Variovorax paradoxus B4: one gene and its partner. The protein of the gene in region 2 interacts with the protein of the main gene of each other region in a pairwise test. Links are inferred from orthologs where the notes say so. Each region holds a gene or a part of one and is shown on either strand. Other genes may lie near its edges.

What was found.
Region 1: the proteins of VAPA_RS26565 (region 2) and recJ interact in binary tests that used the Escherichia coli proteins (3 or more experiments, as listed by UniProt). The link is inferred for Variovorax paradoxus B4 from one-to-one orthologs.

Annotation. Positions count from the first base shown.
Region 1 is NC_022247.1:1,385,020-1,395,995, forward strand. Bases 2,841-5,840 are described here. They hold recJ (single-stranded-DNA-specific exonuclease RecJ), read right to left. Parts: upstream 5,202-5,840; coding sequence 3,480-5,201; downstream 2,841-3,479. Other genes in these bases: VAPA_RS06255 (SDR family oxidoreductase), read right to left, coding at 2,841-3,355; VAPA_RS06265 (hypothetical protein), read right to left, coding at 5,198-5,840. Also shown: VAPA_RS06225 (cytochrome c1), read left to right, coding at 1-35; VAPA_RS06230 (glutathione S-transferase N-terminal domain-containing protein), read left to right, coding at 131-742; VAPA_RS06235 (ClpXP protease specificity-enhancing factor), read left to right, coding at 773-1,363; VAPA_RS06245 (YXWGXW repeat-containing protein), read right to left, coding at 1,597-2,001; more of VAPA_RS06255, read right to left, coding at 2,342-2,840; more of VAPA_RS06265, read right to left, coding at 5,841-6,166; VAPA_RS06270 (lipoprotein-releasing ABC transporter permease subunit), read left to right, coding at 6,303-7,559; lipoprotein-releasing ABC transporter ATP-binding protein LolD, read left to right, coding at 7,552-8,259; VAPA_RS06280 (ATP-dependent Clp protease proteolytic subunit), read left to right, coding at 8,354-8,950; VAPA_RS06285 (RidA family protein), read right to left, coding at 8,951-9,340; VAPA_RS06290 (ABC transporter substrate-binding protein), read left to right, coding at 9,529-10,976. UniProt on the Escherichia coli protein: Single-stranded-DNA-specific exonuclease.
Region 2 is NC_022247.1:5,684,039-5,695,507, reverse strand. Bases 3,445-6,937 are described here. They hold VAPA_RS26565 (DNA topoisomerase III), read right to left. Parts: upstream 6,591-6,937; coding sequence 3,645-6,590; downstream 3,445-3,644. Other genes in these bases: VAPA_RS26560 (SET domain-containing protein), read left to right, coding at 6,678-6,937; VAPA_RS26570 (tripartite tricarboxylate transporter substrate binding protein), read right to left, coding at 3,445-3,648. Also shown: VAPA_RS26585 (N-formylglutamate amidohydrolase), read right to left, coding at 1-622; VAPA_RS26580 (tripartite tricarboxylate transporter substrate binding protein BugE), read right to left, coding at 635-1,600; VAPA_RS26575 (LysR substrate-binding domain-containing protein), read left to right, coding at 1,713-2,636; more of VAPA_RS26570, read right to left, coding at 2,650-3,444; more of VAPA_RS26560, read left to right, coding at 6,938-7,307; VAPA_RS26555 (biotin--[acetyl-CoA-carboxylase] ligase), read left to right, coding at 7,310-8,134; VAPA_RS26550 (hypothetical protein), read left to right, coding at 8,146-8,334; VAPA_RS26545 (sensor histidine kinase), read right to left, coding at 8,347-9,792; VAPA_RS26540 (response regulator), read right to left, coding at 9,835-10,506; VAPA_RS26535 (MarR family winged helix-turn-helix transcriptional regulator), read right to left, coding at 10,572-11,057; recombinase RecA, read left to right, coding at 11,204-11,469.

The DNA of each region.
Region 1 (10,976 bases), 4.3 Mb from region 2 along the record:
GACTGAACGCCTCGTACTGGAAAGACGTCAAGTAGTTCCGTCCACGCCGACCGTGCGCCTGGTGCGTGCGGTCCCACAGAGTGGGTTGCCAACGCGACCCACTCTTTTTGATTTTTAGGAGTCTCTCGCCATGATGGTCTTGTATTCAGGAACGACCTGCCCCTTTTCCCACCGCTGCCGCTTCGTGTTGTTCGAAAAGGGCATGGACTTCGAGATCCGCGACGTCGATCTCTACAACAAGCCCGAAGACATCAGCGTGATGAACCCGTACGGCCAGGTGCCGATCTTGGTCGAGCGCGACCTGATCCTGTACGAGTCGAACATCATCAACGAGTACATCGACGAGCGCTTCCCGCATCCGCAGCTGATGCCCGGCGACCCGGTCGACCGCGCGCGCGTGCGCCTGTTCCTGCTCAACTTCGAGAAGGAACTGTTCGTGCACGTGGCTGCGCTCGAGAACCGCACCGCCAAGGGCAACGAGAAGGCGCTCGAAAAGGCGCGCTCGCACATCCGCGACCGCCTGACGCAGCTCGCACCCGTGTTCCTCAAGAACAAGTACATGCTGGGCGACAATTTCTCGATGCTCGACGTGGCGATTGCGCCGCTGCTCTGGCGCCTCGACTATTACGGCATTGACCTCAGCAAGAACGCGGCTCCGCTTCTGAAGTACGCTGAGCGCATCTTCTCGCGCCCGGCCTACATCGAAGCGCTCACGCCCTCTGAAAAGGTCATGCGCAAGTAAAACTGCGTCAATCGTTCTCCGCTGTCTTTCATGATCAACGCGCTCGAGTCGTCCTCCACCCGCCCGTACCTCATCCGGGCGCTGTACGAATGGTGCACCGACAACGGGTTCACGCCCTATGTCGCGGTGCAGGTCGACGACACCGTCCAGGTGCCGCGCGAGTACGTGAAGAACGGCGAGATCGTGCTGAACATCAGCTTCGACGCGACCAGTTCGCTCAAGCTCGGCAACGATTTCATCGAGTTCAAGGCCCGCTTCGCGGGCAGTGCGCGCGAAATCGTCGTGCCCGTGGGCCGCGTGATTGCGATCTACGCGCGCGAGAACGGGCAGGGCATGGCGTTTCCCGCGCCGGTGCCTGCCGGCAGTGGCGCCGAGGGTGGCGCGCCGTCTCCGACGGCCGGCGCGCCTTCGCCCCAGGGGCCTGCGCGCATGCCGCTGCGCGACGCCTCGCGCGGCACCGAAGGCGATGCCGGCAAGATCGTTCATCTGGTGACGGGCGAAGACGCGGATGAAATGGTCGATGTCGGCGACGACACCGGTTTGCCCGCCGACCCCACCGATGAGCCGCCGCGCCCGCCGGCCGGGGGCGGCAGCCGTCCGTCGCTCAAGCGCGTGAAGTAAGAGCAGTCAACGCACAATGGGCCTCGACGGGCGGCTGGTTTCGCACCGTTAAAATCCCCAGAGAGATCCGTGCCGCTTTAGCTCAGTTGGTAGAGCACCCGCCTTGTAAGCGGAAGGTCGTCAGTTCGATTCCGACAAGCGGCACCATATCGAAAATACCGGAAAGCACACGCGCTGACCGGGCACGAAAGAAGCGGCGATCTGCCCGCTCCTTTCATCCTCGCTGCTGAAGATCAGCAGCGCCCCTTCTTGGCCTGTCCCGGTGGGCAGTGGTATCCACCGCCGCCGCCTGGATGATCGTCGCGATCGGCGTGGCGATGCGGTTCTGCGCGGCGCCAGTTGCCTTCCATCCACCGCCATCCGCCGTCCGCCTGGACCCAGCGGCCCGGCGCATACGCGTAGTCGGGCCGTGCCGCCTGCCAGTAGCCCGAACGCCAGACGTAGGCGCGTTCGTTCCATTGCCAGTGCCCGGCTACCCACACCTGACCGGGCCTCGGCCCCGGCATGGGTTCATAGCGCGGCGCGGGAGGCGCTACCTGGATCAGGCCGGGCACATTGATCTGGACCGAAACCTGCGCCGCGGCGGGCAGGGCCAACGCCACGAATGCGGCTGCGGCCAGGAGAGCTGAGACTTTCATTGGAACCCTTGAACGTGTGTACAGGTCTGCACAACGCAAACCGGGGGGAAAGTGTAATCAGCACATTCCCTTGGGGCGGCCGGCAGAGCAAAACGCGGGCGATGGGCCTCGGCCTGCTGCTTGACCCTCAACGCCGGCGCCGTGAATGCGGGCGGGCTCCTGGTGCTGCACATGTACACCTCGCACATGACGGGCTTCGCGTCGCAGGCTGCGGACGGGCTGGTGCTGGGCAACACCTACCTCGGCTTCGTCTGCGTGGTGCCGCTGCCGGCCGTCTCCATCCCGCCGCTCATGGAGGACGTGCCGCGCTCCAGGCCGCTGCAGAAGCTGCTGGCTGCATTCAGACGGCGCCCACGCTGCCCGTGACCGGCAGCACGATGCCGGTGATGTAGCTGGCGCAGCTCGGCGCGGCCAGGAACACGTAGGCAGGCGAGAGCTCTTCCGGCTGCGCAGGCCTTTGCAGGTCGGTTTTCTTGCCGAAATCCTTGATCTTCCCGGGCGGGCTGTCGGCGGGATTCAAGGGCGTCCACACCGGCCCGGGCGCCACCGCATTCACCCGGATGCCCTTGGGCAGCAGGTTGCTGGCCAGCGATTTGGTGAAGGCGTGGATCGCGCCCTTGGTGGTCGAATAGTCGAGCAGGTGCGCGCTGCCCTCCAGGCCCGTGACCGAGCCGGTATTGATGATCGAGGCGCCTGGGCCCAGGTGCGGAACCGCGGCGCGTGCCATCTGGAAATAGCCGAAGACATTGGTCCTGAGCGTGAGTTCGAAGCGCTCGTCGGTGATGTCCTCGATGGACGCCGCGTGCAGCTGGAAGGCCGCGTTGTTTACGAGGATGTCGAGCTTGCCGAAGGCTTCGAGCGTCTGGTCGACCGCGTCGCGGCAGAACGCCGGATCGCAGACGTCGCCCTTGATGAGGATGCAGCGTGCGCCTTCGGCCTCCACGTGGCGCCGGGTTTCCTCGGCGTCCTCGTCTTCGTCGAGGTAGGCGATGGCGACGTCGGCGCCTTCACGGGCATAGAGCAGCGCCACCGCGCGGCCGATGCCGGAATCGCCGCCGGTCACCAGGGCCGCCATGCCCTCGAGCTTGCCGCTGCCCTTGTAGTCCGGCGCTTCGAAGCGCGGGCGCAGCGCCATCTCGGCCTCGAGCCCTGGCTTGCTCAGGTGCTGCGCCGGCAGGGGATTGACCGGCTGCGAGCGCGGCCCTGCCTGCGCGGGCTGGCTGGACTTCTTGGCGGCGGGCTTGGCACCGTCCTTCGCGTCCTGCGTGCGCTGGACGGTCCGCTGCTTGGCGGCCGTGTGCGCGCTTGCGCGGGACCGGGTGGATGTTGCGGGGGAGGCGGTAGTCGATTTCATGTGCGTGGGCTCCTGCATGTGAAAGACAACCGTAGGGCGCCGTCGCGCGGCCCGCGTAGGAATCCGTCCCGAATGCACGCCCACCGAAGTTGACCCGAGGATTTCCGAGCCGACCTGGGGCGAGCTAGATTTCAGCTCCCTCGACCAGGAAGCGCACCCGGCGCACACCCTGCCATTCGTCGGCATCGAGCCTGAAGGCGAGCTTCACGCGTGCGGGCAGCGGCTCGGTATGGCCGAACCAGATGCCGTCGACCGGCTGCCCCTGGTGCCGCAGCTTGAGCGCCAGGTGCTTCTCGCCCACCAGGCGCTGCGACACCACTTCCACTTCCTCGCTGAAGGTGGGCGGGGCAAAGCCCTGGCCCCACACTTCGCGGTGCAGCGTGTCGACCAGGTCGATGCGCATGTATTCGCGCGCCAGCGGCCCGTCGGTGTCGAGGCGGCGGGTCAGCGTGGCGGCGTCGAGCCACTCGTGCGCCACCTCGGCCAGCGCCTGTTCGAACACGTCGAACTTCTCGCGCGCCACGGTGCAGCCGGCGGCCATCGCATGGCCGCCGAAGCGCAGCAGCACGCCCGGATGGCGCTTGGCCACCAGGTCGAGCGCATCGCGCAGGTGAAAGCCCGGAATCGACCGGCCCGAGCCCTTGAGCTCGTGTTCCTTGCCGGGCGCGCCGCTGGCGGCAAAGACGAAGGTCGGGCGGTGGAAGCGGTCCTTGATGCGCGAGGCGACGATGCCGACCACGCCTTCGTGAAAGTCGGCATCGAACACGCTGATGGCGGCCGGAGGCGCCTCGCTGCCGTCGGCCGTGGCGCCGAACAGCGATTCGGCCAGCAGCAGCGCCTGGTCGCGCATGCCGCCCTCGATGTCGCGCCGCTCGCGGTTGATGCCGTCGAGCATGCGCGCGAGTTCGTCGGCGCGGCCCGCGTCGTCGGTCAGCAGGCATTCGATGCCCAGCGTCATGTCGGCGAGCCGTCCGGCCGCGTTGATGCGCGGGCCGAGCGCGAAGCCGAAGTCGAAGGTGGTGGCCACCGCGGCGTTGCGTCCCGCGGCCTTGAACAGCGCCGCAATGCCGGCCGGCAGCGCGCCGGCGCGGATGCGCCGCAGGCCCTGCGCCACCAGGCGGCGGTTGTTGGCGTCGAGCTTCACCACGTCGGCCACGGTGCCGAGCGCGACCAGCGGGAGCAGCACGTCGAGCTTGGGTTGCGTGGCCGCGGTGAAGACGCCGCGCGCGCGCAGCTCGGAGCGCAGCGCCAGCAGCACGTAGAACATCACGCCGACGCCGGCGATGCTCTTGCTCTCGAAGCCGCAGCCGGGCTGGTTGGGGTTCACCAGCACGTCGGCGGCCGGCAGCTCGGGGCCGGGCAGGTGGTGGTCGGTGACCAGCACCTGCAGGCCGCGCGCCTTGGCCGCGGCCACGCCCTCGACGCTGGCGATGCCGTTGTCGACGGTGATCAGCATGTCGGCGCCGCTGTCGGCCACGCGCTCGGCAATCGGCGGCGTGAGGCCGTAGCCGTCGACCACGCGGTCGGGCACCAGGTAGCTCACGTTCCTTGCGCCGAGCAGGCGCAGGCCCCGCACCGCGACGGCACAGGCGGTGGCGCCGTCGCAGTCGTAGTCGGCCACGATGCACAGGCGCTTGTCGAGCGCCATCGCATCGGCCAGCAGCACCGCGGCCTCGCGCGTGCCGTGCAGGGTGTCGGGCGGCAGCAGGCGCGCCAGGCCGTCGTCGAGCTCGTCCTTGGCCAGCACGCCGCGTGCGGCGAAGAGGCGGGCCAGCAGCGGATGCACGCCGGCCTGCTCGAGCGCCCAGACCGAGCGGGGCGGAATTTCCCTTGCGTAGATCTTCATAGCGCCTCGAGCACGTTGGCGGCGCGCGGCCGGTCGAACAGGCTCCTGGCCCAGCCCACCAGCCCGCGCTGCCGCACCGCGTAGCGCTGTGCCGTACGGTCGCCGCACAGCGTGAGCGTGACGTCGACACCGGCGGTGTAGTCGGCCAGCAGGGTGGCGATGCTGCTCGCGTCCAGCGCCTGCCATGCTTCGGCCCACCCCAGGCCGTCGTCGCGCAGCGCGGCCACGCGCAGCGCGTCGCTCACGGCCGGTGGGACGGTGTCGGCCAAGGGGAGGCCGGCCTCCAGGGCGCCGGTGCCGCTGAGCCAGAAAGAATTGATCGGCGGCACGCCGCGTGCGGCGCGGTCGTCGTTCACGCGCTGGGTGTAGAGCAGCATCTGCATTTCGTTCTGGAGGCGGCGCAGCGGCCGTGCAGCATGGGCCAGCGGCGACCACTGCGAAATCGGGTGGCCCACCGCGCGGTCGATGGAGGCCGTGGCCAGGCCTTCGAAGATGTGCGCGCGCGCGAGCCAGCGGCCGGGCGTGGGAGAAGGGTGCAGCGCAATGCCGTCTTCCTCGAAGAAGGGATGGGCGGCGGCCAGCAGCGCGGCCGATTCGGCGGCATCGATCTCGATCGCGGCCGGGTCGCCCAGCACCACGTCGTCGATGCCCACCTGCCAGTTGCACAGCGAAACCACGCCCCAGCCTTCGCGGTCGCCGGGTTCTGCGATGCCGCTCTGCCTGGCTTCCAGCGCAGCCCAGGGAATGGAGCCATCGGGCGCGGAAATGCCCAGCGCCCTGGCCAGCGCCCGTTCATGGGGCGGCGAACGCGTGCTTTCGTCTTGCGTGTCGGCCTCTGCGAGCGAGAGCCGGGAGAGCAGGGCCTCGAGATTCGGCAGCCGAAGCGTGGGCAGTGCCGCGCGGCAAGCCGGGGAACCGCGGCCGGCAAAGGGGATCAACAAGTGACGTGGGAGAGGTTCGGCCATCTCCCTATTGTCCGGGATGCTAGGATGAAACGCCCCCCGAAGCGCCTTCGGCGCCTCCCCCCCCACTGGGGGGCGCACCCAGCGGCCCGGCAAAGCCGGTTCCGCGGGCGCACCTGGCTGAGCTCAAACTGAAAATATGCGACTTCCTTATGAACTGAAGCTCGGCTGGCGCTACACGCGCGCAGGCCGGGCGACGCGGCGCAACGGCTTCATCTCCTTCATCTCCGGCGTGTCGATGCTCGGCATCGCGTTGGGGGTGGCGGCGCTGATCATTGTGCTCAGCGTGATGAACGGCTTCCAGAAGGAGGTGCGCGACCGCATGCTCGGCGTGGTGTCGCACATCGAGATCCTGTCGCGCGACGGCCAGGCCCTGCCCGACATCGACGCCATCACGGCCGCAGCCCGCAAGAACCCCGAGGTGATCGGCGCGGCGCCCTTCATCGCCACGCAGGCGCTCATTGCGCGCGGCGAGGACATGAAGGGCACGCTGGTGCGCGGCATCGTGCCCAAGCTCGAGCCCGAGGTGACCGACATTGCCACCACGGCACAGAAGGGCACGCTCGACAAGCTGGTGCCGGGCGAATTCGGCATCGTGCTCGGCGGCGAACTGGCGCGCTCGCTGTTCGTGCAGCCGGGCGACCAGGTCACGCTGGTGGCGCCGGGCGGCCAGGTCACGCCGGCTGGCGTGGTGCCGCGGCTCAAGCAGTTCACCGTGGTGGGCACCTTCGATTCGGGCCACTACGAATATGACTCGGCGCTGGCCATGATCCATGCGGAAGACGCCCAGCGCGTGTTCCGGCTCGAAGGCCCGACCGGCATCCGCATCAAGCTCAAGGACCTGAACGAGGCGCGCGAAGTGGCCGACCAGATGGCCGTCACGCTGCCGGGCCAGTTCCTCATCCGCGACTGGACGCGCCAGAACAAGACCTGGTTCGCGGCCGTGCAGGTCGAGAAACGCATGATGTTCATCATCCTCACGCTCATCGTGGCGGTGGCCGCCTTCAACCTGGTGTCCACGCTGGTCATGACGGTGACCGACAAGCGCGCCGACATCGCCATCTTGCGCACGCTGGGCAGTTCGCCGCGCAGCATCATGGGCATCTTCGTGGTGCAGGGGGCGATGGTCGGCGTGATCGGCACGGTGGCCGGGCTGCTGCTGGGGCTGGGCATTGCCTACAACATCGACGTGATCGTGCCGGCGCTCGAGCAGCTCTTCCATGCGAGCTTCCTGCCCAAGGACATCTACCTGATCAGCAAGATGCCGAGCGACCCGCAGCGCAGCGACATCATGCCGATTGCGATCATTTCCCTGGTCCTGGCCTTTCTTGCAACGCTGTATCCCAGCTGGCGCGCGAGCCGCGTCAACCCCGCCGAGGCCCTGCGCTATGAGTGAACGACAAGATACCGCCGCGCCAGGCAATGGCGTGGTGCTGAAGGCGCGCGGCCTCACCAAGCGCTTTCACGAAGGGCGCATCGACCTCACGGTGCTGCACGGCGTCGACCTGGACGTGCGCGCCGGAGAAACGCTGGCCATCGTCGGCGCCTCGGGCTCGGGCAAGAGCACGCTGCTGCACCTGATGGGCGGGCTCGATGCGCCCACGGCCGGCAAGGTCGAGCTGCTCGGCAAGGACATCGCGCATGCCGATGCGGCCGAGCAAGGGCGGCTGCGCAACCGGCACCTGGGCTTCGTCTACCAGTTCCATCACCTGCTGCCCGAATTCAGCGCGCTCGACAACGTGGCGATGCCGCTCAAGATCCGGCGCATGGACTCCGCACAGGCGGCGGCCGCGGCCACGAAGATCCTCGAAAGCGTGGGCCTGGGCGAGCGCCTGCATCACCGGCCGGCCGAGCTCTCGGGCGGCGAACGCCAGCGCGTGGCCATTGCGCGTGCGCTGGTCACGCAGCCGGCCTGCGTGCTGGCCGACGAGCCCACGGGCAACCTCGACCGCAACACGGCCGACACGGTGTTCGCGCTGATGATCGAGCTCGCCCACAAGCACCGCACGGCATTCGTGATGGTCACGCATGACCAGGAGCTCGCGAAGCGCTGCGACCGCGTGCTGCAACTGGTGGCGGGGCGATTGGCGGGCTGAATTGCCGATGCCGCTTGCCACGGCGCATGCAATGTCGCGAAACTGTCTGCCTGTCCGGCAAGATGCCGTGCAATCACAGGAGCGCTTCTGCATCATGGAAACCGACGACGACACCCAGCCCGCAGCCACCGCCGAGCCGCGCAATTCCTACCTGGAAGAGAAAGCCTTCAAGTCGCGCACGCTGCTGATCTTCGGCAGCATCACCGACTCGGTGGCCGCCGACGTGACGCGCAGGCTCATCGCGCTCGATGCCGACAGCCCAGACAAACCCATCGACATCCTGGTGAGCTCGCCCGGCGGCCACCTGGAGTCGGGCGATGCCATTCACGACATCGTGCGCTTCATCTCCGCGCCGGTGAACATGATCGGCACCGGATGGGTGGGCAGCGCCGCCACGCACCTCTACCTGGCGGTGCCGCGCGAGCGGCGCGTGTGCCTGCCGAACACGCGCTTCCTGATCCACCAGCCCAGCGGTGGCGCGGGCGGCCAGGCGACCGACATCGCGATCCAGGCACAGGAAATCATCAAGGCCCGGCAGCGCATCGCGCATGAGATCGCGCGGGAGACCGGCAAGCCCATCGACGTGGTGCTGGCCGACATCGAACGCGACCGCTGGCTCTCGGCCGCCGAGGCGGTCGAGTACGGGCTGGTCTCGCGCATCATCCAGCGCAAGACCGAGCTGCATGCCTGATCAGGCCTTGGGCTTGTAGGCCACCACGTCGATCTCGACCTTGGCGTCGACCATCAGCCGCGCCTCGGTGGTCGAGCGCGCCGGCTTGTTTTCACCGAAGTAGCTCATGTAGATGCGGTTGAAGGCACCAAAGTCGCGCGCGTCCTGCAGCCAGACGGTGCTCTTGCAGACGTCGTCGAGCGTGGCGCCGGCCAGCGCCAGCACCTTTTTCAGGTTCTCCATCACCTGGCGCGTCTGCGCCTCGATGCCGCCCGCCACGATCTCGCCCTCGGCATTCGCAGGCACCTGGCCCGACACATAGATGAAATCGCCGGCGCGCACGGCCGGGGAGAAGGGACGGGCCTGGCGGTCCGAGGCGACGGGCGGGGCGCCGAGGTATTCGAGCGGCATGGGAGAACTCCTGAAGTGAGAAAGAAGAAAAAAGGGGAACTGCAAGTATCGATCCAATCTGAAAATTTGTTTCAGAAAAACCCTCAAACAAGGGTTAACACGGATGATTTGGCATGGATAGTGCTTCAAAGTGCGAGCAGAAGAGAAAATTTCTTTCAAAACCTGCTCGCCCCATGAAGGAGTTCCCCATGTCCCACGCCGGTCTTGTCCAGCGCCTGCCCAAGCTGTCGAAGCGCAGCCTGCTGGGCGCCTCCCTGCTCGCGGTGCTGTGTGCCGCGCTGCCTTCCCAGCCCGCGCACGCCCAGGGGCCGCGCAACTTCGCCACGCTGGCGATGGTGGCCGAACCGCAGACGCTCGACCCGATGGCTTCCACGGCCGACCTGGTCGGAACCATCATGCAGCACGTGTACGAGACGCTCTACACCTTCGACGCCAAGTGGAACGTCGTGCCGATGCTGGCCGAGACCATGCCGAAGATCTCGGCCGACGGCAAGAGCTACGCCATCACCCTGCGCAAGGGCGTGATGCTGCACAACGGGCGCGAACTCAACGCCGACGACGTGGTGGCCAGCCTGCAGCGCTGGATGGACCAGTCGCCGCGCGGCAAGGCCGTGGGCAAGGAAATCGAAAGCCTCAAGGCCAAGGGCGCGCTGGGCGTGGAGGTCGTGCTGAAGGCGCCGTATGCGCCGCTGCTCTCGCAACTCGCGCTGCCCAGCGGCATGGCCGCGATCATGGCGAAGGACTCCATCGCCTCGCCGCTGAAGGAGTTCGTCGGCACCGGCCCCTACAAGTTCAAGGAGCGCCGCCCCGACCAGTTCGTGCTGCTCACGCGCTTCGACAAATACGCGGCGCGCAAGGAGCCCGCGAGCGGCTACGGCGGCAAGCGCGAGGCGGCCATCGAGGAGCTGCGCTTCGTGCCGGTGCCCAATGCCAGCACGCGCGTCGAAGGCGCATTGGCCGGCCAGTACGACTTTGCCGACCTGCTGCCGGTCGAGGCCCTGCCGCGGCTGGAGAAGTCGGGCGGCAAGACCGTGCCGATCATGACGCCTTCATTCGGATTCCCGTATCTCGTGCTCAACACCAAGGAAGGCGTGGCTTCCAACCAGGCCGTGCGCCAGGCCATCCAGTCCGCGCTCGGCGAAGGCGAAATGCTCGCCGCGGGCTTTGGCGACATGCGCTTTTTCGTGGCCGAAGGCAACCACTTTCCCAGGGGCTCGCCGTTCTATTCGACCGCGGGCACCACGCTCTACAACGAGCGCAACGCATCCAAGGCCAAGGAAGCCGCGGCCAAGGCCGGCTACAAGGGCGAGCCGATCCGCGTGCTCACCAGCCGCCAGTACGACTTTCACTACAACATGTCGCTCCTGATGGCCGAGCAGCTCAAGCGCGCCGGCTTCAAGGTCGACCTGAACGTGGTCGACTGGGCCACGCTGGTGCAGCGCCGCAACGACCCGAAGCTGTGGGACATCTACGTGACCCACTCGGGCCAGTTCCCCGAGCCGATGCTCTCGCCGCCGCAGCTGGGCGACGGCGCCCCCGGCTGGTGGGATTCGCCCGCCAAGAAGTCGGCGCTGCAGGCCTTCAATGTCGAGAGCGATCCGGCCAAGCGCGGCGCACTGTGGGGCAAGGTGCAGCA
Region 2 (11,469 bases):
GCGCCGGGTCGGCGGTGCTGCCGTCGCGGTCGCCGATCACGAAGTCCGCATGCACGAGCCCCGGGAAATCGGTGGCATGGCTGCCCGCAATCGCCGGCATCGAGTGGCAGTTGATGTGGATGCTGTAGCCGTGCCGCGCATGCGCCGCGTCGATGGCCTCGGCCACCGCCGCGTGGTAGGGCCGCCAGCAGTTGTCGATGCGCCCGCGCACCTCGTCCACGCCGAGCAGCCGGTCGTAGATCGGCAGGCCCTCGTCGGTGAGCTTCCAGACCAGGCCCTTGCCGAGGCGCACCTTGGAAAGCACGCGCGGGTCGGTCGACAGGGGCTCGCTCCAGGGGCCGTCGAGCAGCGCGGTGTCCAGCTCGGTGGTGTCGCGGTTGGCGTCCAGGTAGCTGCGCGGAAAGTGCGCCTCGATCCACGCCGCGCCCATGGCGGGCGCAAAGGCATAGAGCTTCTCGACGTGCGTGTCCTCGGCCCGACGCAGCGTGGCCAGGTCGCACACGGGCCGGAAGTCCTCGGGGTAGACGGTGCCGCTGTGCGGCGAATCGAGCACCAGCGGCGTGTGCCCGGCGACGCTGGTCACCTGGGCGCGGGTTTGGATGAGCTTCAGAACAGGATGCATAGGCAGGCGAGATCAGTCCAATCGGATGCGGGCGAAGGCGGCGACTTTTTTCATCTTCTCGATCTCGCTGTCGATCTGCTTCGCGAACTCGGCCGGCGTGGTGCCCGACGCGTAGAGCCCCTGCAGCGCCAGGCGCTCGCGCACCGTGCTGTCCTTCAGCGCCGTGGCCACGGCCTGCTGCATGCGCAGCGCGATGTCGGCCGGCGTGCCGGCGGGCGCCACCAGCCCGAACCACGACGGATCGTTGTTGGCCGGATGGCCGAGCTCGCGGTAGGTCGGCACTTCGGGCAGCACGTCGAGCCGGCTGCTCCAGGACACGGCCAGCGCCTTCAGCTTGCCCGCCTTCACGTGCGGCAGCGACGAGGCCACCTGGTCGAAGTACACCGGCACCTCGCCCGCGAGCACGTCGTTGATGGCCGGGCCCGCACCGCGATAGGGGATGTGCACCATCGAGGTTCCGGTGCTGCTCTTGAAGAGTTCGCCCCACATGTGGCCGATGGTGCCGTTGCCCGGCGATGCGTACGACACCTTGCCCGGATTGGCCTTCAGGTACTTCACGAGTTCCGCGAAGCTGTTCACCGGCAGGACGCGCGGGTTGATGACGACCACGCCCGGCGCCTTCACCAGCTCGGTCACGGCGACGAAGCCCTTGACCGGGTCGTAGGGCAGCTTCTGGTACACGGCCGGGTTCACGCCGTGCGTGGAGAGCGTGGCCACGCCGAACGAGAGGCCGTCCGGCGCCGAGCGGGCCACTTCGGCCATGCCGATGGAGCCGCCGGCACCGGCGCGGTTGTCGATGACCACGGGCTGCTGGAGGATCTTGGCCAGCGGCTCCGACAGCACGCGCGCCGTGATGTCGGTGGCGCCGCCGGGCGGGAAGGGCACGATCATGCGGATCGGCTTGCCTTGCTGGGCAAAGGATATTCCAGGAGCGACAGAAACAGCGGCCAGGGCGGAAAGAAGATGACGACGTTGCATGGGGATTTTTCCAATGGGACGGAAGTAATGAAGCAAAAGTTGCTGCGTCACTTGAAGCAAAGGATAGACCAGCTAACATTCTGATTTGGAATGTTTTAATGGGCATCCCGCCATGTCGCTCCGCCGCCTCAATCCGCCGCTGAACCTGCTGCGCGCCTTTTCCACCGTGGTGCGCTTCGGCGGCGTCTCGCGCGCCGCCGAGGCGCTGCACCTGACGCAGGGCGCGGTCAGCAAGCAGGTGCAGGAGCTGGAGCGCTGGATCGGCGCGCCGCTGTTCGAGCGCAGCCGCAAGCGGCTGGCGCTCACGCCCGCGGGCGAGCGCTACGAGAAGGCCGTGCGCGCCGTGCTCGCGCAGCTGGAGGCGGCCACGCTGGAGTTCATCACCAGCGACGACGGCGGCGGCGCGCTGCATCTGTCCACCCTGCCCACCTTCGGCGCCAAGTGGCTGATTCCGCGCCTGCCCGATTTCCAGCGCCTGCATCCCCAGATCACGCTGCATTTCGTGCCCTTCGTGCACGGCTACGACTTCGAGCGGCCCGAACTCGACTGCGCCATCCTGTTCGGCGACGGCCACTGGCCCGGTGCGCGCTCGCACTACCTCGCGGGGCAGGACGTGGCGCTGATCGCGCCGCGCGCGGAGCTGGCCGAAGCCGCCATCCGCACGCCGCAGGACGTGGCGCGCTGCACCTTGCTGCGCCACGTGACGGTGCCGCAATCGTGGCTGCAATGGAGCGAGGCGCATGGCGTGCGCGGGCTCGATCCGCTCGCCGGCCCGCAGTTCGACCAGTTCCAGACCATGATCCGCGCGGTGATGGTGGGCATGGGCGTGGCGCTGGTGCCGCGCTGCCTGGTGCAGGACGAAATCGCCTCCGGGCTGGTCGACGAGCCGCTGCCGGGCGGCGGCTACCGCGGCGACCAGGGCTACTGGTTCTGCTACCCCGAGGGCCGCGGGCAACTGGCCACGCTCGACCACTTCCGCCGCTGGCTGCTGGCGGATGCCGATCGCAGCGCGGAAACGCCGCCGGCCCTCGCCTGACCGGCCCCGTGGGCTACTCGGGCTTGGCGCCCGAGGCCTTCACTGCGCCGCCCCAGCGCTGGATCTCGTTCGCCACGAAGCGGTCGAACTCGGCGCCCGTGGTGGGCGCGGGCTCGGAGCCCCGGTCGCGGATGAAGCGCGCCATCTGCTCGCTCTTCAGGATGTCGGTCACTTCCTGGTTCAGCCGCGCCGTGATCTCGCCCGGCGTGCCGCGCGGCGCCATCAGGCCGAGCCAGCCCACGGCCTCGAAGTCCCTGGTGCCGGCCACGCCGCTTTCGCGCACGGTGGGCACGTCGGGCAGCTGCGAGGAGCGCTTGGCCGAGGTCACCGCCAGCGCAATCGCCCTGCCCGCCTTGATGTGCGGCAGCGCGGCCGTCACCGAGTCGACCATCAGCGGAATCTGGTTGCCCAGGAAGTCCGACTGCGCCGGCCCGCTGCCGCGGTACGGAATGTGGGTGATGAAGACACGCGCGGCCGACTTGAACATCTCGCCCGACAGGTGCTGCGTGCCGCCGATGCCCGCGCTCGCATAGCTCAGCCTGCCGGGCTCGGCCTTGGCGCGCGCGGCCAGCTCGGCCATGCTGCGGATGCCGCTTTCGGGCGTGGCCAGGAACACCAGCGGCACCGTGGCGACGAGCGAGATGCCCACCAGGTCCTTGCGCGGGTCGAAGCCCGGCTTGGCGTAGAGCGTCTGGTTCACCGCCATCGCACTGCCGGCCACCACCAGCGTGTAGCCGTCGGGCGGCGAGCGCACCACGAAGTCGGTGCCGATGTTGCTGCCGGCACCGGCCTTGTTGTCCACGATCACCGGCTGGCCCAGCCGCTTGCCGAGCTGCTCGGCCAGCGCGCGCGCGAAGATGTCGGTGGCCTGCCCGGGCGGGAACGGCACCACCAGCTTCACGGGCCGGTCGGGCCACGCCGCGGCCTGCGCCAGGCCGGCCGTGCCGGCAAGCAGCAACGCCGCGGCGCCGGCAACCAGGCCGGCGGCGAAATGCCTGCGCCCCGCCCTCATGGCGCCGAGAGGTGCTTGCCCACGATGCCCGCGAGCTCGAACATCGTCACCTGGTCCTTGCCGAACACCGGCTTGAGCTTGGCGTCGGCATTGATCGCGCGCTTGTTGGCCGCGTCCTGCAGGCCGTTGGCCTTGATGTAGTCCCAGAGCTTCTTGATGACCTCGGTGCGCGCCACCGGTTCGGCGCCGATCACCGCGGCCAGCGAGTCGCTGGGCTTCAGGCCCGCACCGGGCTTGCGCGGCGCCGCGGCCTTCTTCGCGGCCGGCGCCTTCTTGGCGGCGGGTGTCTTCTTCGCCGCCACCTTCTTGGCCGCCGCGGTCTTGCCGGCGGCCGGCGCCTTGCCGAAGGTCTTGCGCGGCGGGAACTTGCTGCCGCCTTCGCGCGGCGCGAATTCGAAGGTCACCTTGCCCTCCTCGGCGTTCCAGGTCAGGAAGGCCTTGAAGGCGCGGCGCGTGCGCATGCTCACGAACTTGTCGAGCAGGTCGGTCTTGCCGGTGGCGAGCAGCTTTTCCATCTGCGCGCGCTCCACCGGCTGCTGCAGGATGATCTTGCCGGTCTTGAAGGTGCAGCTCGGCGTCGGCTGCGCGGTGGTGGGCACCGACTTCTCGCAGACGTAGTTGCTGCCGTGCTCGAACACCGGCGCGCCGCAGACCGGGCACGGGCCCACCGTGTCCTGCTCGCTGAAATCGACGATCTCGCCGGTGTCGGCGTTCTTGTCGTCGCCGAAGTCGAACTCCAGCTTCCAGTTCTTCGCCTCTTCGTCGTACTTGAGGACGATCTCGGACGTGAACGGCCAGCCGGCCTTGGAGCGAAAGCCCTCCAGCGGGCCGATGTGCTTGTCGCGCAGCAGCACTTCCGCCTCGGCCACCTCGAAGGTGCGCCCCGCCGGCGACTTGCCGAACGAGAAGCCGCAGGGTTCCTGCCCCGCCTTGCCGGTGCAGCTGTAGCGGCGGTAGTTCTCCTTCACCACGCCGCCGCAGTTGGGGCATGGGGTCGACAGCGTCGCGTAGTCGCCCGGCACGGTGTCGCGGTCGTATTCCTTCGCCTTCTTGACGATGTGCTGCGTCATCTCGGCGATCTCGCGCATGAAGGCGTCGCGGCTCAGCGCGCCCTTCTCCATCTGCGCCAGCTTGTATTCCCACTCGCCCGTGAGCTCGGCCTTGGAGAGTTCCTCCACGCCCAGGCCGCGCAGCAGCGTCATGAGCTGGAAGGCCTTGGCTGTCGGGATCAGCTCGCGGCCTTCGCGCAGCATGTACTTCTCGGTGATCAGGCCTTCGATGGTGGCCGCGCGCGTGGCTGGCGTGCCCAGGCCCTTCTCCTGCATGGCCTCGCGCAGCTCGTCGTCGTCGATGGTCTTGCCGGCGCCTTCCATCGCGCCCAGCAGCGTGGCTTCCGAATAGCGTGCCGGCGGCCGGGTCTTCAGCGCCTTCAGGTCGGCCGATTCGGTCTTCACCGTCTCGCCCGGCTTCACCACGACCAGGTTCTTGCCGTCCTTCTCGTCGTCGTCATTGATGGCTTCCTTGCCCCAGATGGCGAGCCAGCCCGGCTTGACCAGCACCTTGCCGTCGCTGCGGAAGGGGTACTTCTTGCCGCCGGTTTCCACCGTGCTGATGCGGGTGGTCACCTGGAATTCGGCGCTCGGGAAGAACACCGACAGGAAGCGGCGCACCACGAAGTCGTAGAGCTTCTGCTCGGCGTCGGAGAGGCCGCTCGGCGCCTGCAGCGTGGGAATGATGGCGAAGTGATCCGACACCTTGGCGTTGTCGAAGATGCGCTTGTTCGGCTTCACGTAGCTGCCGTCGACCGCCTGCTGCGCGAAGGGCGCCAGGTGCTTCATGCCGCTGGCGGCGAGCATCTTCATGGTGTCCTTCACCACCGGCAGGTAGTCTTCGGGCAGCGCGCGCGAGTCGGTCCGCGGATAAGTCAGCGCCTTGTGGCGTTCGTACAGGCTCTGCGCCAGCGCCAGCGTGGTCTTGGCCGAAAAGCCGAAGCGGCCGTTGGCCTCGCGCTGCAGCGAGGTCAGGTCGAACAGCATCGGCGAGGCCTGGGTGGTGGGCTTGCTTTCCTCGGTGACGGTGGCGGGCTTGCCGCGCGCCGCATCGGCAATCTCGCGCGCCTCGCGCTCGCTCCACACGCGGTCGGCGCGGATCTCCGCGTCGGCCGTGCCGTCGGGGCCCGGCGGCGGCTTCTTGAAGTTGGCGTCGAACCACTTGCCGGGGTACTGGCCGGCCTCGGCCTGGAACGCGCCGTGGATTTCCCAGTAGTCGCGGCTCACGAACTTGCGGATCTTCTCCTCGCGCTCGACCACCACCGACAGCGTGGGCGTCTGCACGCGGCCCACCGTCGTCAGGAAGAAGCCGCCGTCGCGCGAATTGAAGGCCGTCATGGCGCGCGTGCCGTTGATGCCCACCAGCCAGTCGGCCTCGGAGCGCGAGCGCGCGGCGTCGGCCAGGCCCTGCATCTGCTTTTCGGTGCGCAGCGCGTCGAAGCCGTCGCGGATGGCCTGCGGCGTCATCGACTGCAGCCACAGGCGCTTGACCGGCTTGTTCAGGCCGGTCTTGCCGCCCGCGTACTGCTCGATCAGCCGGAAGATCAGCTCGCCCTCGCGGCCCGCGTCGCAGGCGTTGATGAGTTGTGTCACGTCCTTGCGCTTGGCCTGCTTGACCACGGCGTTCAGGCGCGTCTTGGTCTTGTCGACCGGCTTCAGGTCGAAATGAGGCGGAATCACCGGCAGGTTCGCGAAGCTCCACTTGCCCCGCTTGACGTCGAACTCCTCGGGCGCCTGGATTTCGACCAGGTGGCCGACAGCGCTGGTCACGACATAGCTGTCGTTCTCGAAATGCTCGTCATGTTTGTCGAACTTGCCGGCCACCGGCGTGAGTGCACGGACGATGTCCTGTGCCACCGACGGCTTTTCTGCGATTACCAAAGTCTTTGTCATCTGAGGGCTCTCTATACTCTGCGGCTTCCCGCGTGTGCACACGCGCACACGCGCATGTGTGCATATTCAACCTAACAGACTTCGGCGATGCCTTCCAAATCCCCACAATTCGCCGGCCGCCGCATCCAGATGCGGCGTTCGGATGTCCACGGCAACGGCGTGTTCGCCGTGGACGACTTGGCCGAAGGCGAGACGCTGATCGAATACAAGGGCGAGGTCATCAGCTGGAAAGAGGCGCTGCGCCGCCATCCGCACGACCCGGCCCAGCCGAACCACACCTTCTACTTCCACATCGACGACGGGCGCGTGATCGACGGCAACGTCAAGGGCAACGCGGCCCGCTGGATCAATCATTCGTGCGAGCCGAACTGCGAGGCCGACGAGATCAATGGGCGCGTTTATATCAAGGCGCTGCGCAACATCGCCGCAGGCGAAGAGCTCAACTACGACTACGGCCTGATCATCGACGAGCCCTACACGCCGAAGCTGCTGTCCGAATTCCCCTGCTGGTGCGGCTCCGAGAGTTGCCGCGGCACGCTGCTGACGCCCAAGGACGAAGACGAGGAAAAGAAAAAGAAGAAAAAGGCCAAAAAGAAGGCCGACAAGAAAAAGGCCGAGAGGAAGGAAGCCAAGAAGGCGGACAAGAAAGCCGAAAAGAAGGCTGACAAGAAGTCCGAAAAAAAGAAGTCCGGGAAGGACGAGGCCGGCAAGGGCTGAGCATGGACACCAAGGCTGGCTGGTTCGAAGACCGGATCGCCGCGGCGGTGGCGCCGCTGCTGCCCGGCTTCGCGGTCGAGGCCGTGGTCGAGATCGATTCGACCAACACCGAGCTGATGCGCCGCGCGCGCGCCGGACGTGTCGCGCCGGTGCTGCTGGTGGCCGAGCGCCAGACCGCGGGGCGCGGCCGGCTCGGCCGGCCCTGGCAGAGCGCACAGCAGAGCGAAGAAAAAACCGCCGCCTCCCTCACCTTCTCGCTGGGCCTGCCGCTCGCGCCGCGCGACTGGGCGGGCCTCTCGCTGGCCGTGGGCGTGAGCGTGGCGGAAAGCCTCGATCCCTCGGGCGACGCCAAGGTTGCGCTCAAGTGGCCCAACGACCTGTGGGTGAACGACCGCAAGCTGGCCGGCATCCTGATCGAAACCGCCATGCCGCACACGGGCCGTGCCGATGTGCCGGCCCCGCCGCGCTACCTGGTGATCGGCATCGGCATCAACATCGGCCCGCGCGAGGCCGATGGCATGCGCACCCCGCCGGCCTGGCTGCGCCAGTGGCGCCCCGATGCCGCCGCGCCCGAGGTGCTGGCCGCGCTGGCCGCGCCGCTGGTGCGCAGCGTGCAGGTCTTCGAGGCGCAGGGCTTCGCGCCGTTTGCCGAACGCTTTGCCGCGCGCGACGCCTTGCGCGGCCGGGAGGTTCAGCTCAGCGACGGCAGCTTCGGCCTGTGCGAAGGCGTGGCCTGGGGCGGCGAGCTCCAGGTGCGCACGGCCGACGGGCTGCAGCTGGTCTCGAGCGACGAAGTCAGCGTGCGCCCGCGCGGCATGGCGTTCTGAGGCTGGCCATCATGAAGCTGCGCCTGGTGCTGATGGCCCTGCTCATCGCCAACCTCGGCTACTGGCTGTGGTCGCGCGGCGACCTTGCCGGCTTCGGCCTGGCGCCGGCGGGTTTCAACGAGCGCGAACCGCAGCGCCTCGCGCGCCAGGTGCATCCCGAGTGGCTCCAGATCCGCAAGGACGCCAAGAGCGCACCCTGAACGCGCTGCGTTTCAGGGCGCGGCTGCTTCGCCCTCGAAGCGCACCGTGAAGCGCGCCCCCGGCGGCTGCCGGCCCGGATGGGCGTCTTCCAGCTTCACCTGTGCATGGTGCTGGTTGGCGATCTCGCGCACGATCGGCAGGCCCAGCCCCGAGCCGTCGGCCTCGTTGCCGAGCACGCGGTAGAACGGCTCGAACACCAGCTCGCGGTCGGCCTCCGCAATGCCCGGCCCGTTGTCCTCCACCTGCAGCAGCACCACGTGGCCGAAGGGGTCGGCCAGCACGCGCGCGGTGATCACGCCGGGGTGCTCGGCCGTCGAGGGCGTGTAGTTGATCGCGTTGTCGAGCAGGTTGCGCACCAGTTCCTTCAGCAGGGTCTGGTTGCCTTCGATCACCACGCCGGGTGCGCCCGCCTCGGCGCCGTCGTAGCCCAGGTCGATGCGCTTCTCGATCGCGCGCGGCACCGCTTCGCGCACCACCTCGATGGTGAGCCGGGCCAGGTCGCAGGGCTGGCGGCCGGTGCCGGCGCCGGTGCTTTCGGCGCGCGCGAGCGAGAGCAGCTGGTTCACCGTGTGGGTGGCGCGCACGCTGGCGCGGCCGATCTGCTTGAGCGACTGCTTGAGCTCGTCGGCATTGGCGCCCTCGCGCTGCGCCAGGTCGGCCTGCATGCGCAGGCCCGCGAGCGGCGTCTTGAGCTGGTGCGCCGCATCCGCCAGGAAGCGCTTTTGCGTGTGGATCGAATCGTTGAGCTTGTCCAGCAGCTCGTTGACCGACGAGACCAGCGGCACCACTTCGAGCGGCACCGACGATTCGTCGAGCGGGCTCAGGTCGCCCGGGCGCCGCTCGCGGATGCGCGCCTCCACCACCGACAGCGGCTTGATGCCACGCACCAGCGCCAGCCAGATCAGCAGCACGGCCAGCGGCAGGATCGCGAACTGCGGCAGCAGCACGCCCTTGATGATCTCGGTGGCCAGCACCGACTGCTTCTCGCGCGTCTCGGCCACCTGCAGCAGCGCCGGTTCCGTGTCGCTGTCGGGGCCGGCGAGCCAGAGCGAGGCCACGCGAACCGACTTGCCGCGCATCTCGCCGTTGCGCAGCGTGACCACGCCGGGGACCGGGGGCTCGTCGGTGCTGGGGTGCGGCACGTCGGGTTCGCCGCTGAGCAGCGCGCCGTGGCTGTCGAGCACCTGGTAATAGACGCGGTCGGCGCCGTCGGCCCGCAGGATCTCGCGCGCCGGCTGCGGCAGCACGAACTGCGTCTGCCCCTGCTGCACCGTGACCAGCCGCGCCAGCGTCTGCACGTTGTATTCGAGCGCGCGGTCGAAGGGCGCATTGGCAATGCCCTGCGCCACCAGCCACGTCACGCCGATGCTCACCGGCACCAGCAGCAGCAGCGGCGTGAGCATCCAGTCGAGGATCTCGCCGAACAGGGAGCGCTGCGCGCGCTGAAAAAGTTTCAAAGGACTCGCCCCCGGAGGTCTTCGCGCACTACGTGTGGCGCGTCAAGGAATCTTCTCGAGGCAGTAGCCGAGGCCGCGAACCGTTGCAATGCGCACCGGCCCCTTCTCGATCTTCTTGCGCAGGCGGTGGATGTAGACCTCGATCGCGTTGAGGCTCACTTCCTCGCCCCATTCGCACAGGCGCTCCACCAGCTGGTCCTTGCTGACCAGGCGGCCCGCGCGCTGCAGCAGCACCTCCAGCAGGCCCAGTTCGCGCGCCGAGAGCTCGACCATCTTGCCGTCGATGGTGGCCACGCGGCCGGCCTGGTCGTACACCAGCGGGCCATGCTTGATCGTGTTGCTGGTGGCGCCCATGCCGCGCCGCGTGAGCGCGCGCACGCGCGCCTCGAGTTCCTGCAGGCTGAAGGGCTTGGCCATGTAGTCGTCGGCGCCGTGGTCCAGGCCCTTGACGCGTTCCTCCACGCTGTCGGCCGCGGTGAGCACCAGCACCGGCAGCTGCGAGCCGCGTGCGCGCAGCCGCTTCAGGATCTCGATCCCATGCAGGTTCGGCAGCCCGAGATCGAGGATCAGCAGGTCGAACTCGCTGTGCGTCATGAGCGCGGTGTCGGCCTGCGATCCGTTCGCCACATGGTCGACCGCCGCGCCCGAGGTGCGCAGGCTGCGCAGCAGGGCATCGGCCAGCACCTGGTCGTCTTCCGCAATCAGAATCCGCATAGCCACCTCCGGCCGGTTCGGGCGCCGCGCCGGCGCCGCGTTCACATATGTCTCCGTGGCCGAGTCTAGCCCCCCGTGTAGGCTTCCAGTCCGATGGTTACCACGGTGGCGACGTCGTTGCCCACGCTGGCGCGGAACTCGCGCTCGGCCTGCGTCACCGCGCTGCGGAAGGCGTCGAGCCACGCGAGGCCGTCGGTGGTGAAGAGCACGCGCCGCGCCCGCGCGTCGAGCGGGTCGGGCCCGCGCGTGACCAGGCCCCAGGCCTCGCACTGGTCCACCAGTGCGCCCATCGCCTGCTTGGTCATGCCGGCCCGCCCGGCCAGTTCGGTCAGGCGCGAGCCTTCGCGCGCCAGGTGCCGCGTGATGTGGACGTGCGCGGCGCTCACCTGGGCGCGCGCCGCGAGGTTCGACAGCGCCAGCGGCACGTCGACGTCGTGCGCCATGAGTTCGAGCACGCGCTCGTCGAAGCGGCGCATCGCATGGCCCAGCAGGCGGCCCAGGTGGGTCTGCCGCCAGGCGTCCGGATCGGTCGGAAAAGCGCTTTCGGCCATCGGCTAAATGGTAAAGCAAACTGACCAAAAAATGGGTTTACTCAAACCAACGAGCCTCTACACTACTGTTCAAGCATCCAGCCTGTAATTAAAAGCAGATGGACTGCAGTCACACACAAACCGTTGATTTTCAAGGAGATTTCTTCATGGACGCACTCGTCAAAGGCACCAGCATCTCGGTCGCAGGCAGCGAAAAGGCCAAGGCACTGCAGGCCGCGCTGGCGCAGATCGAAAAGCAGTTCGGCAAGGGCACGATCATGCGGCTCGGCGAGGGCGAGGCGCTCGAAGACGTCCAGGTGGTTTCCACCGGCTCGCTGGGCCTGGACATCGCGCTGGGCGTCGGCGGCCTGCCGCGCGGCCGCGTGATCGAAATCTACGGCCCGGAATCCTCGGGCAAGACCACGCTCACGCT